Regions from separate parts of the Cytobacillus sp. OWB-43 genome, predicted to be linked through region 3. Evidence: riboswitches for the same ligand, from Rfam matches in the RefSeq annotation. Region 3 holds a riboswitch; each other region holds the start of a gene.
The links. A riboswitch is a leader RNA that binds a small molecule or an ion and turns the genes downstream of it on or off. The one in region 3 is predicted to bind S-adenosylmethionine.
Positions count from the first base shown of each region.

Region 1: another riboswitch for S-adenosylmethionine. It lies ahead of U9M49_RS00625 (alpha/beta hydrolase); the one in region 3 lies ahead of U9M49_RS14295 (methionine ABC transporter ATP-binding protein).
Region 2: another riboswitch for S-adenosylmethionine. It lies ahead of U9M49_RS20695 (iron-containing alcohol dehydrogenase family protein); the one in region 3 lies ahead of U9M49_RS14295 (methionine ABC transporter ATP-binding protein).
Region 4: another riboswitch for S-adenosylmethionine. It lies ahead of U9M49_RS17545 (O-acetylhomoserine aminocarboxypropyltransferase/cysteine synthase family protein); the one in region 3 lies ahead of U9M49_RS14295 (methionine ABC transporter ATP-binding protein).

Region 1 covers NZ_JAYEFF010000001.1:111,498-114,620, reverse strand. The annotation lists gene U9M49_RS00640 (hypothetical protein) at 1-32, opposite strand, end outside; gene U9M49_RS00635 (YezD family protein) at 65-232, opposite strand; gene U9M49_RS00630 (hypothetical protein) at 253-402, opposite strand; gene U9M49_RS00625 (alpha/beta hydrolase) at 395-1,183, opposite strand; SAM riboswitch class I at 1,441-1,543, opposite strand; gene U9M49_RS00620 (MetQ/NlpA family ABC transporter substrate-binding protein) at 1,627-2,442, opposite strand; gene U9M49_RS00615 (LLM class flavin-dependent oxidoreductase) at 2,460-3,123, opposite strand, start outside.
Region 2 covers NZ_JAYEFF010000008.1:105,815-108,937, reverse strand. The annotation lists partial or broken gene U9M49_RS20710 (GNAT family N-acetyltransferase) at 1-21, opposite strand, end outside; gene U9M49_RS20705 (hypothetical protein) at 37-189, opposite strand; gene U9M49_RS20700 (hypothetical protein) at 405-974, shown strand; SAM riboswitch class I at 1,054-1,169, shown strand; gene U9M49_RS20695 (iron-containing alcohol dehydrogenase family protein) at 1,262-2,377, shown strand; gene U9M49_RS20690 (MetQ/NlpA family ABC transporter substrate-binding protein) at 2,374-3,123, shown strand, end outside.
Region 3 covers NZ_JAYEFF010000003.1:317,739-320,861, reverse strand. The annotation lists gene U9M49_RS14300 (methionine ABC transporter permease) at 52-717, opposite strand; gene U9M49_RS14295 (methionine ABC transporter ATP-binding protein) at 707-1,720, opposite strand; SAM riboswitch class I at 1,804-1,910, opposite strand; gene U9M49_RS14290 (CotH kinase family protein) at 2,003-3,123, opposite strand, start outside.
Region 4 covers NZ_JAYEFF010000005.1:154,628-157,750, reverse strand. The annotation lists gene U9M49_RS17545 (O-acetylhomoserine aminocarboxypropyltransferase/cysteine synthase family protein) at 1-1,254, opposite strand, end outside; SAM riboswitch class I at 1,542-1,633, opposite strand; gene U9M49_RS17540 (hypothetical protein) at 1,721-2,119, opposite strand; gene U9M49_RS17535 (hypothetical protein) at 2,486-2,611, opposite strand; gene U9M49_RS17530 (IclR family transcriptional regulator) at 2,616-3,123, opposite strand, start outside.

The DNA of each region.
Region 1 (3,123 bases), on a different contig from region 3:
TTGGGTGCTTGATTACTAATTGTTGACTGCATGTAACTCACTCCTTTTCATTTGCTCCATTCCATCATTTTTTATTTTGTTGTTTCTTTTTCAGAGCAAATCGTTTCTTCTCGGTAATGTCAATTTGGGTAATATCCCCTTCGTGTACAGTAATGGTGACACAACCATATTCGAGTTCCTTTAATGTTGTGAGAATGGTATGAATTTTATCTTGATCAATGTGTTTTTCCATAAAATTCTCCTTTATGGGACTTATTTTAGTCTTTTTACAAGCTCCTCTATTTCTGTAAGTGTTAACTGTTCTAATTCATGTCGCTTGAACTTTATTTCATCTATAGTAAGCATAAGGTTGATTAAGGTTTGTTTTCTCTTTGCTATCGCTTTTTGTAAAAACTTAGCCAACCTCTTTCCCCCCCCACTCGGTGTTCTTTTTTTCTTCATTCATCGTATCTAGAAATTCTGTTGTATCCTGAATAATTTTGGTCTGATCATAATCCATGGATGCTACATGGTATGAGTTGTAAAGGACTCGAAGCCATTTATAATCTGTTTGAATTTCGATAAAAATACGATCTGTATTCTCTGGAGGTACAACATGATCATGGATAGACTTAAAGCATAATATTGGGCAATGAATTTGAGATAAACTTTTTCCTGCGTCACTCATTACCTTTTGTAAAGAGTGAACTGCTTTTACCGGAATATTATCGTAAGTAATTTCATGTATAGTCGGATTTTTGATATCTGGGCTACCTTCGTCAATATAGTGTTTCTCATCGTAATATCTTAAATACTCGTAATCTGGTAATGTCAGTGCAGTATTAATTAGGATCAGTCCATCCAGCTCTCCATATTTCTTAGCTAACAACAGCGCTAATGCACCGCCCATAGATTGACCTAAACAATAGACTTGTTTGCACTTCTCCTTTAATTGCTTATAAGCTGTAACAACATCATTGAACCAATCATCATAACCATATAACTCTAAATCTCTGCTTTTTGTTCCATGTCCCGTGAGCCTTGGGGCATGAACAGTAAAACCCCTATTTGCAAGTTCCGCACCCAAGTCCTCAATGCTCTGCGGTGTTCCAACAAAGCCATGAATGAGGAGAATACCAATGTCCCCACCTTCATAATAAAAAGAATCTGCACCTGGTATAACTGTTGATTCTACTCTTTTCATTTTTTCGTCCTCCTTTATATTGCAACATTTTGGTGGACAATGGTTGACTACCATTGCCGATTTTTCCCGTTGATGTAAATCTAGCTGCACTACTGCCTTTGGAGGTCCAATCAGCAACTTTAATTCCAACTTAACAAATAGGTTTAATCAGTTTAAAAACAGCATTTGTATAGAGGAGATCATCCCTTGGTGATTAAATCATGCAAAATAAAAAACCTCTTCTGACAAGAAGAGGTTAAAGTTCCGTTCTTTATCTCTCCTTATCTTTCAAGCAACAGCTTGCTGGAATTGGCACAGTGCAATAAATTGCCTGTTGCCGAGGCTTCAAAGGGCCAGTCCCTCCACCTCTCTGGATAAGAAAAATCATATTAAATTTTATATCATTTACTCTATAATATTTATCAATATTTGTCAATTATTTTTTAAAAATTAAGATGATTTACTCATTCGCCCATCCATTCTGGCTTATGAAAACCTTTAAAGTTTTCTTCAATTACTTTTGCAAATTCCTCCGACTCTATGGCTTCAATGATATCCTTTGCCATTTGGGCGTCTTTATCTTCTTTACGAACAACAATCCTATTTTGGATTTCCTCAGGAATTTGATCCCGATAAATTGCTGTTGTTAAATCTAATCCTGCAGCAACCGCAAAGTTACCATTAACAGCAGCAAGATCAACTGATTCAAGAGACCTTGGCAGTTGGGCTGCATCTACTTCATGGAATTTCAAATTTTTCGGGTTAGATAATACATCATTTACTGTTGCATTGACTGGGTTTATATCATCTTTCAATTCTATTAAACCAGCATCACGCGCAACTGTTAATCCTCTCGCTAAGTTTGTAGGATCATTAGCAATGGCCATCGTGCTTCCATCTTTCACTTCTTCAAGGGAGTTGAATTTTTCTGAATAAATACCAATTGGAGCTGTAGGAACAGAAATAATATCTACTAGATCCATCCCTTTTTCAGTGTTAAAATTCTCTAAGTACACTTTATGTTGAAATAAATTACCATCCAAATCTCCACTATCTAAAGCAATATTCGGTTGAACATAATCATTAAATTCCTTTACTTCTACTTTGTACCCTTTTTCCTCAAGTAGTGGTGCTACACCTTGCTCAAGCATATCACTATAAGGAACTGTCGCCCCTAAGACCATCTCTTTCTTTTCTTCGCCGGATGAACCTGATGTCCCACATGCACTTAAAACAGTGCAACAAGTCAGTACAAAAAATAATAACCAAACTTTTCTCATACCCTTCACCTCTTATTTTAATTATTTATCTTTTCACCTTTACGATATTTACTTCCTGGATGACCACTCGGTAAAAGGGGCGAGCCATGAGTAAAAAGCTTTTCTCTTAACGTACCCTTTTTGTATTCCTTTTTATATAAACCACGTTCTTGTAGAATCGGAATAACAAGCTCAATAAAATCTTCCAAATCTGCTGGCGTTACTAAATGATTTAAATTAAAACCATCGACACCAGAGGCTTCAAACTGATATTGAATTTGGTCTGCTACTTCTGATGGATTGCCGACAATTATATTGTCTCTATCTAATCCTTCTAGTTTTGAAATCGCTTCTTTAATCGATAGTTTTTTCTTCGCATCTTTCGTTAATGAAGCAGCTTTATAATGCCCATGCTCTGTAGCTTTAAATTCAAATGGGTTATCTAACTCATCCTTTGTAAATTCCGCAACATTATAACCGCTTGCGCCCCCAAACTGTGCTTTCGCTGCATCTGCACTCCATAATTGGTTGTATTCAGCAAATTTCTCTTCCGCTTCTTCAGTTGTCTTACCTACGATGACTGTTAGGAAAGTGAATATTTTAATATCTTCCGGATTCCTGCCATATTCTTCCGCTTGTTTTCGAATATCCTCTGTATAATGTCTTACTCTTTCAGGTGTTGGCCCACCTACAAATACACAT
Region 2 (3,123 bases), on a different contig from region 3:
ATGACCGTTACATTCTGCAACAAATACATGGTCTTCTTATGTAAGTCCTTCAATATAATCTTCAATATCTTTTAATCTCCTCGATGATAAGGCCATTGTTTGTTGAATAATAGAATCTTGCCTATGCATTTCATGAATATCTCTTGCATCATTTATATGTATCGGTCTAATCTTTATTTCTTCCCTCATATAAAAACTCCTTTTTTTATAAAACTGTTCTGAATGAAAACTTATAAACCAAGACTACCACTTTTCTTAGTTTGAAAATATTGCTTTATTCATTTACGAATGAACAGTATAAAAAGTTTCTTATCATTGCACTGACATAATCACTACGATACAAAATATATATGAAAGGAGGCATCGAGGTATTTTATGAGCATCCAAAGGAGGGTAATTTGTATATGCTTGCTTTGTTCAGTCTTTTTCTAGTTGTCGGCTACAGTTTCTTTTTCTTTATTAGTGCCGTTAGAAAAAAGAAAGAAATAGCTACAAAATATTCTAAATGTATTCCCATGGTGGTTGGTATGACGAGTAGCTTAACAATCGGTTTGATTATATCTGTGTGGTTACCAGAAATGGCTAAAGCAACTGTATTATCAATTCTCATTAGCGCTGTCATTGCCATTTTTATAGGACTACCGTTTACAACAAACGGACTCGTTGAAGCTCAAGCGTCAAGTCTCATGGGAAGTATGATGGGGGCAATGCTAGGCATTATGTTGGTACCCAGTGAAGTTACATTTATGATCATTAGCATGGATCTGATTTATTTAATTAGTATTTTTGCCATGATGCTTCTCATGCACAAAAAACATTCATTAAAGGAAGCATTGAAAAATCGACCTGTGCCCTTCTATCTAACATTCTTATTAAGCATCGCCATTATCTGTGCATCGGGAATTCATCAAGAAGCGAAGAACTCAATTCATCCGATTGAAGAAAACACCCCACAAGTAGAACACCATCACTAGTTTAATGATTAATTTCAATTATGTTATTGACTTTTCATGTAATAGATAATATTATGAATATAATTTAATAAAGCATTTTCTCTTATAAAGAGCGGCTGAGGGACTGGCCCTGCGACGCCCGGCAACCATTCATATACCCATATGAACAGGTGCTAAATCCTGCAAAATACTTTTTGGTATTTTGATATATGAGAGAGGTTTACTACTATTCTAGTATATTTATGCCTCTCATGATGAGAGGCATTTTTGTTTTTATCATCACATCAAAAGAGAAACGAGGAGAGGAAATGACTGTAACAATCGTAAAAGGGGCTCCAGGACATTATTTATTAGGTTCAGGCATTCTAACAGAACTCCCCGACCTACTTAAAGATATTTCTGTTTCCAAATACCATATAATAACCGGTAAAAAAGCTTGGCAAGCCGTGCAACCCTACTTGCCCAAGGAAGTAATAGATAACAACATTCACCTTCATTATATAGATGGTCACACTACCTTAAAAAAGGTCCATGACATCCAAGAAATAATAACAAATGATGGTGCTAATGGCGTAATAGGTATTGGTGGTGGGACAGCATTAGATATAACAAAAGCAGTTGCGATTGAAGCATCTGTTCAATCCATTCTTATACCGACAATCGCAGCTACCTGTGCCGCATGGACACCATTAAGTGTTTTTTATAATGAAGAAGGCAGCTTTACTCATTATACCGAGTTCCCTATTGCGACAACCCTCGTATTGGTTGAACCTGAAATTATTGCTAAAGCGCCTATTACTTATTTAAAAGCAGGAATTGGGGATACATTAGCCAAGTTTTATGAAGCTGAAGCTCTAATTGAAAGTTTTTACCCTGAAGAAACACTTCCTGTACCTAAACAAGTTTCGCAATTTTCAGCTAAAATTTGCCGAGATACATTGCTTAATGATGGTGAAGCCGCACTACAATCAGTAGCCAAAAACGAAACCTCAAAAGCACTTATCCGTGTGATTGAAACGATTATCATGACTGGGGGTATGGTCGGTGGATTCGGCGAAAAGGCAGGACGAATCGCTGGTGCCCATTCGTTTCATAATGGACTAACCGTAGCGGATGCAGCCCAAGATTTTCTTCATGGGGAATTAGTCGCTTACGGGATTCTTGGTCAATTGGCCATTGAAGAAAAATGGACGGAAGTTGATTACCTTCTCCCGTTTTATGAGAGCTGGCAATTGCCAAGTAGTCTCTCTAGTCTAACTATTGATGTGAATGATGAGCAATTAATGAAGACAATTGTAAAAAAGGCGATACGCCCAACTGAATCTATTCACTTTATGAAAAACGAGATAAGTGAACATTCTGTTTTACAAGCACTTCGATTATTAGAAAAACAAAATGAACAAAAAGGAGTTCAAACATCATGAAAAAATGGTTACTAACTGGAACATTCTTTTTATCTTTAACAGGCTTAGCTGCATGTGGTAGTGATGAAGCCAGCAACTCTACAGAAGGATTATATGACGATGAAGAATTAGTCATTGGTGTCACTGCAGGTCCACATGAGCAAATCTTAGAAAAAGTAATTGAATTAGCTAAAGAAGAAGATATCAACATTAAATCACAAGTATTTACTGATTATGTGATGCCAAATGTCGCATTAGCTGAAAAAGAGATTGACTTAAACATTTTTCAAACTGAGCCTTATTTTAATGCATTTAAAGAAGATAGAAATTTAGATTTAGTTAAATCTTTTGATACCGTTTCATTCCCGATGGGCATCTATGCACTCAATGTAAAAGATGTAGCTGAATTAAAAGATGGCGCAAAAATCGGTCTTCCGAGTGACCCAACAAATAGTGGCCGAGCTCTATTACTATTTGAAAAAGCGGGATTAATCGAATTAGATCCTGAAACAGGTATTAATTCAACAGTTCGTGATATTGAAAAAAACAATGGTAACTATGAATTTATTGAACTTGACTCTGCTCAAATCGCTCGTCAGCTAGAAGAGCTTGACGCTGCAGCTATTAACACGAACTTTGCAATTGAAGCTGGTTTTGTCCCTTCTAAAGACGCTATCTTTATCGAGCCTAAGGATTCACCTTACGTAAACCACGCTGCTGTCCGTACGGAGAATAAAGATGATGAAATTCTTGAAAAATTAGCTGAT
Region 3 (3,123 bases):
TAGATATAGTAAAGGCTCCATCCCCTTTACTATATCTATCGTTTGAATTTATTATCTCTTATCTACATATTTAGTTAATTTATCCCCACCAATTTGAATGATTTGCACCAATACAACGAGGACAATTACTGTCGTAATCATAATGACATTATCATAGCGATAGTAACCGAAACGTATCGCTAAATCACCAATACCACCGCCGCCAATAATACCTGCCATTGCTGAATAACCAATTAAACTAATAGTCGTAATCGTTAAACCTTGAACAATTCCAGGTTTCGCTTCTGGGACAAGAATTTCCTTAATTATCATCCAAGGGGAAGCGCCTACTGCTACTGCAGATTCAATGACTCCTTTATCTATTTCTCTTAAGGATGTTTCTACCAATCTTGCAAAAAACGGAATCGCTGCTACAGATAATGAAACAGAAGCCGCTGTAGGACCAATAGTTGAACCTGCAATTAATTTTGTTAACGGCAATAGAGCTACTAACAAAATAATATAAGGAATAGAGCGGATCAAATTGACAATCCAACCGGTAACAGCATTTACAAATCTATTCTTTAAGAACAATCCTTCGTCTGTAACGAATAATAAGATACCTAGTGGAAGACCTAGTATAAGTGCCGCAACTAAAGAAATGGCGACCATATAAATTGTTTGTAATACAGCTGTATTTAGTTCAGGAAGTAACGCCTGAATGGACTCAAGCAACATGTTCAACTACCTCCAAATTCTGTGTTCTTTCTTGAATATATTGTATAGCTCTTTCTATTTCAGGTATTTCGCCAGTCAACTCCATAATAAAAATACCAAGAGGTACTTCTTGAATATATTCAATCTTGCCGTGAAGAATATTTCCTTTTACTTTGAATGTTTGGAACAGTTCAGAAACAACAGATTCTTCTGCTATTGCACCTTTAAATTGAATCTTAATGATTGTTCCCTTCCTGTTTTCAATCAATTGTTGTGGTAAGTCAAATTGAAGAACACTCTGAATGAAATCCTTTGTAAGTGGTTCAATTGGATTCGCAAATATATCATACACCGGTCCCTCTTCTATGACCTTTCCATCTTGCATAACAGCTAACCTATGACAAATCTCTTTGACTACTTCCATCTCATGAGTGATAAGTACGATGGTTAATCCTAGCTTTTTATTAATTGATTTTAATAAGTTCAGGATTGATTTTGTTGTTTTAGGGTCTAGAGCTGACGTGGCTTCATCGCAAAGTAAAACCTTTGGATCATTAGCGAGTGCTCTGGCTATTCCTACCCTTTGCTTTTGACCACCACTTAATTGTGTGGGATACTGATGAATTTTATCTGCTAAACCCACTAATTCTAATAGTTCTTTCACCCTGATATCTATTTCTTTCGGGCTTTTACCTGCCGCTTTTAAAGCAAAGGCAATATTCTCATACACTGTCTTCGAACTCGCTAAATAAAAATGCTGAAAAATCATACCTATCTTCTGCCTTGCTTTTCTTAATTCTTTACTTGTTAAAGATGTTAAATCAACGCCATCAATTTTCACTTCACCAGATGTCGGTCTCTCCAATAAATTTAGACAGCGTAATAAAGAACTTTTCCCTGCTCCACTATAGCCAATAATCCCGTATATTTCCCCTTCTTTAATAGAAAGGGATACATTGTCAACCCCTATTACTTGCTTCTTTTTGCTTTTATAAATTTTCACTAAATGATTGACTTCAATCATTTACCTCACCCTCCCTAAATCCTCTACAACATAAAATGAGCCTCTTTCACTTTGAAAGAGGCTCAACAAATGATTGTTATTAAACCTTATCTTTCAGAATGAAATCATTCTGCAGGATTTAGCACCTTCCCTTTAAAAGGAGGTTGCCGGACATCTTCGGGCCTGGTCCCTCAGTCTCTCTCGATAAGAATCATATTAAATTTAATGTGTTGCTTTGATAAAGGAAATTTTATCGGGTATTGAATTAATTGTCAATAGTATTTTGATTATTTATGCATTTACTTATCTTCCTCTTCGTTTAAACAAGAAGATAAAAAAAGTTGTTCCTAATAAAGCTGTGATTAGACCCACATACAAGATGATTGCTGACGTTTTGAACTTTACTGTACTAGGTTGCTCTTCTTGTCCACGTCCCTCACCACCAGGCATACCTTCAAACCCTTCTGGTGTCTCAAAATCTCCTTCCTGCGGAAAGTCTCCATTGCCTTGCGGACGTTCAGGCATTTCACCATCAATGTTTCCTTCATTACCGTTTGGCGGTTGGAATACTTCTCCTCTTTCTTGACCTTCCTGGTCATCACCACCTGCTCGGCTAGGGAACATGTTATTGACTTCAGAAGCTTGTGATTCTACTTCTAATTCACCTGAAAGCTGAGCAAGTATCGATTCTGATCTCGCCTCAGCAAATGCTGGTAAACTCTCATCACCTTGCACTGCTTGTAGAAATTCTTCTGTTGTATAAAACTTGGTAGGATCCTGTTCTACATAAGGAAGAATCAATGTACTAATTTGTGTAGTTGTATTTTGGTAAGACTCTTTTGTCATATATTCTTCGGCAATCTTTTCAAGGTATGCTTCATATTGCTTTTTAAATTCATCATTTGCCAATAAAGCATTAAGTAAAGGCCTCTCATCTAAAGAAGTACCAGCTACAGGTTCGGAAATACTGAAATTAATCGTATCTTCACTCATTAAATTACTATTTCCCATGCCACCATCGAAGTTCCCCATTTCAGCTTGGTGAACTTGACCTTGTTCATCCTCACCTTGCCCACCTTCTCCTGGTGCTAGACCTTGTTGTTCCTGATTTTGATTTTTGTTTTGGTTTTCTTCAGCGATTGAAGAATCTCCGTTCATGCGTCCTCCGCCACCCATACCTACTCCAAAGCCGCCAAATGCCATATTATAGTCCCACGGAATGATTGAGAACTTACCATCATTTTCATATAAATAATAGTTGTGCTTCATTTGCCCTTGGTAACTATCCATGCTAACGACAGCCGTATTTACTGCAAAATATCGTAATACTTGATCCACATCTAAAGTTTTTTCTAAATTGCCACCATTATCGATACTATCTAACATATCTATTAACGCTTGTTCATCTTGCTCCTCTGATTTCA
Region 4 (3,123 bases), on a different contig from region 3:
CGTGATATCAGCCATCACATCTACAGGATCCTCTAAGCCAACAGAAAGGCGGATCATTTCGGGACTCACACCCGCCTCCGCTTGTTGTCCAGGTGAAAGACGAGCATGTGTTGTACTCGCTGGATGAATAATGAGCGTTTTCGCGTCACCAACATTTGCTAAATGTGATACCAGCTTTAGTGAGTTGATAAACCTTTTAGCTGTACTGATTCCCCCTTTGATGCCAAATGTAAAGATTGCACCTGCCCCACTCGGAAAATACTTTTTCCCGAGATGATATTGTGGATGGCTTTCTAACCCAGGGTAGTTCACCCAAGAAATATGAGGTAACTCTCCTAACCGTTTAGCCAAAACTTGTGCATTAGCGACTTGCTTTTCTACTCTGACACTTAATGACTCCAGACCTTGAATAAATAACCAGCTATTGAAGGCAGACAGCGTTGCCCCTAAGTCATGGCCAAGTTCAAATCTTGCTTTAAGAATAAAAGCTTTTTCCCTAGAAATTTCAACATAGCTGCGATTACCAATAGCAGGCTTTTTCTCATTAAAGGAAGGAAATCTTTCGTTACTCCATTCGAATCTTCCTCCATCTACAATCACCCCACCGATTGCCGTACCATGTCCACCAATAAATTTAGTTGCTGAATGAACGACTATATCCGCGCCAAATGCAAGTGGTTTTAGTAAAAATGGCGTAGTAAATGTATTATCTACTACTAATGGTAGGCCGTGACGTTTCGCTATCTCACTTAACTTTTCTAAATGGGCTACCTCCATATTCGGGTTGCCAATTGTCTCTGTGAAAATCGCCTTTGTCCTTTTATTAATTTTTCCTTCTAAAGATGTAAAGTCCGTCCCATCAACAAAATGAACATTGATACCGAATTTACTAAACGTTTCTGCAAATAAATGGTAGGTACCACCATAAAGAGCCTGTGTAGAAACTATCTCATCGCCTGCTCTTGCAAGTGTTAAAAGGGCAATGGAAATCGCTGCTTGCCCAGATGAAACAGCAAATGAGGCTACGCCACCTTCTAACTGTGCCATTCTCTCCTCAAACACTGCATTGGTTGGATTTGCATTCCTTGAATAAATAAAGCCAGGCTCTTGCATCTGAAATAAGCTTGCTGCATGATCGGTATCTTCAAACACATAGGATGAAGTCATGTATATTGGTACGGCTCTCGACTTTGTAACAGGATCTGGCACTTGCCCCCCATGAAGCGCTATTGTATCAAACTGGTGATGATTCATTTTTCATTCTCCTCTCACATTTCACTTATAATAAACAAACTCGACTCGGAACCATCTATCAGTGATGAGCTTTTGAATATGCCAGCACAATGGTTGTTTTTTCATAAATTGAATTTGAAACATCAATTTTTTATGTCCAACACCTTTTTTCAAGAGCAGAAAAAAGACCACTTTCAATAAAAAGAGATTGTACTCTTCCATCGAAAGCCGCCTTTAGTCGTCTAATCGGCATAGATAAAGCCCCTCTTGCTAAAGAAGAGGGGCTCACGATATATCGCCATATCCTCAACTTATCTATCTTGGAATTAGCACCGTTACCTAGTTTTGGTCGGTTGCTGAGGCTTCAAAGGGCCAGTCCCTCCACCTCTCTTGATAAATTGAATTTTTTAAATTTTAAGAGTCATTAATTATTAATCAGAATAACCTTATCATCCGGCGCTGTCAACAGCTTTTTATAATAAATCTTTTATGCAGCACAAAGTCTTTCTTTTGCCTTTATTACTGACACCCAATATTCAACTGGAGATACAAAGGATTGCAAATAATTCAGCTCTTTATTATACATAAGAGCCTCCACTAAAAGATAAACAGACGTATCATTTAAATCGTTAACAATCATATCAAGCAAAGTTGCTTTCATATTCATAATATCTTCATAATCATCGATGATAGCTAACTTATCATCTAAATATGAAAGAAAAGCTTGTAAATGAACAACCTCTTCTTGTAATTCCTTCCACCCTTTATCCTCAGCTAATACGTTTACATAATTAACAAATTGATTGTACTCTTCATGACTATCTCTTTTAATTTTCTCTGCTAATATATCAAAAAATACATGATTGGACATATCCTTGCTGTTCACTATTAGAGCACCACCTTTACTATTTATATAAAATTATAGACCTTCTCTTTTAAATATTCAATAAAATCACATGAAACTATTTTCAATTAAGGAGTCGGGTGGTGTGTAGTTTTAGTCTAAATTAAACCAAGTAGCTGGGATATAAGGGGGATACAATAATTTCTAATTTTTCTTACGCATTTGAATGAAAGGTGAAATCACCCTTCCACTACTAGATGCATATCCAGCTATTTATGTAAGCTTTGTTTTGCCCTTTTACCCGGCTCATACTTCAATTTGATTCTTTGTTAGCCTTGTTCCTCTCTTTTACATGGCTCATACTTCAATTTGATTCTTTGTTAGCTTCGTTTCTCTCTTTTACATGGCTCATACTTCGATTTGCTTCTTTTTAGCTTCGTTTTGCTCTTTTACATGGACCATAACTAAATCTCTTTTAGCTATGGCAAATAACTTTCCCTTCGATGCAACCGCCTCATATAGAGTAGGATTCAATCATTCAGCCCCTCGCTCGATAGCCAAATTGTGCAGAGATTTCTTTTCCTACTTTTATAATAGATTGACTTTTATCTGCAGAGGGGTCTTTTGGAATCGACTCTGAGAAACCAACTACTGTTATCGCACTTAATAATTCTTGATTGTAATTAAAGATTGGTATAGACACAGAAGATACAGTAGGAATCAAAGGCTCCTTAGCAAAGGCAATCCGTTCCTGCCTTACGCGGTTGATTTCTTCTACCGCATTCCCTTTTCCTTCTTTCCCCATAACCTTAATCCAATCTTTAGTTGTTGCTGAATCAAGGAAGCTCTCGAATATTTTCCCAGTCGATGAAAGCGGTGGTAAAAGTGAACCGAGCTGTGCACCAATATTATAGGCATGTCCCGGGTTCCATATTTTCGAGATAATTGGACCATTATATGTCCACGTAGTTAATAGGCACGTATTGTCTAGTTGATGACTTAAATCCTTCAAATAGGGTAGAACACGTGAAATCACATCTTCCTGC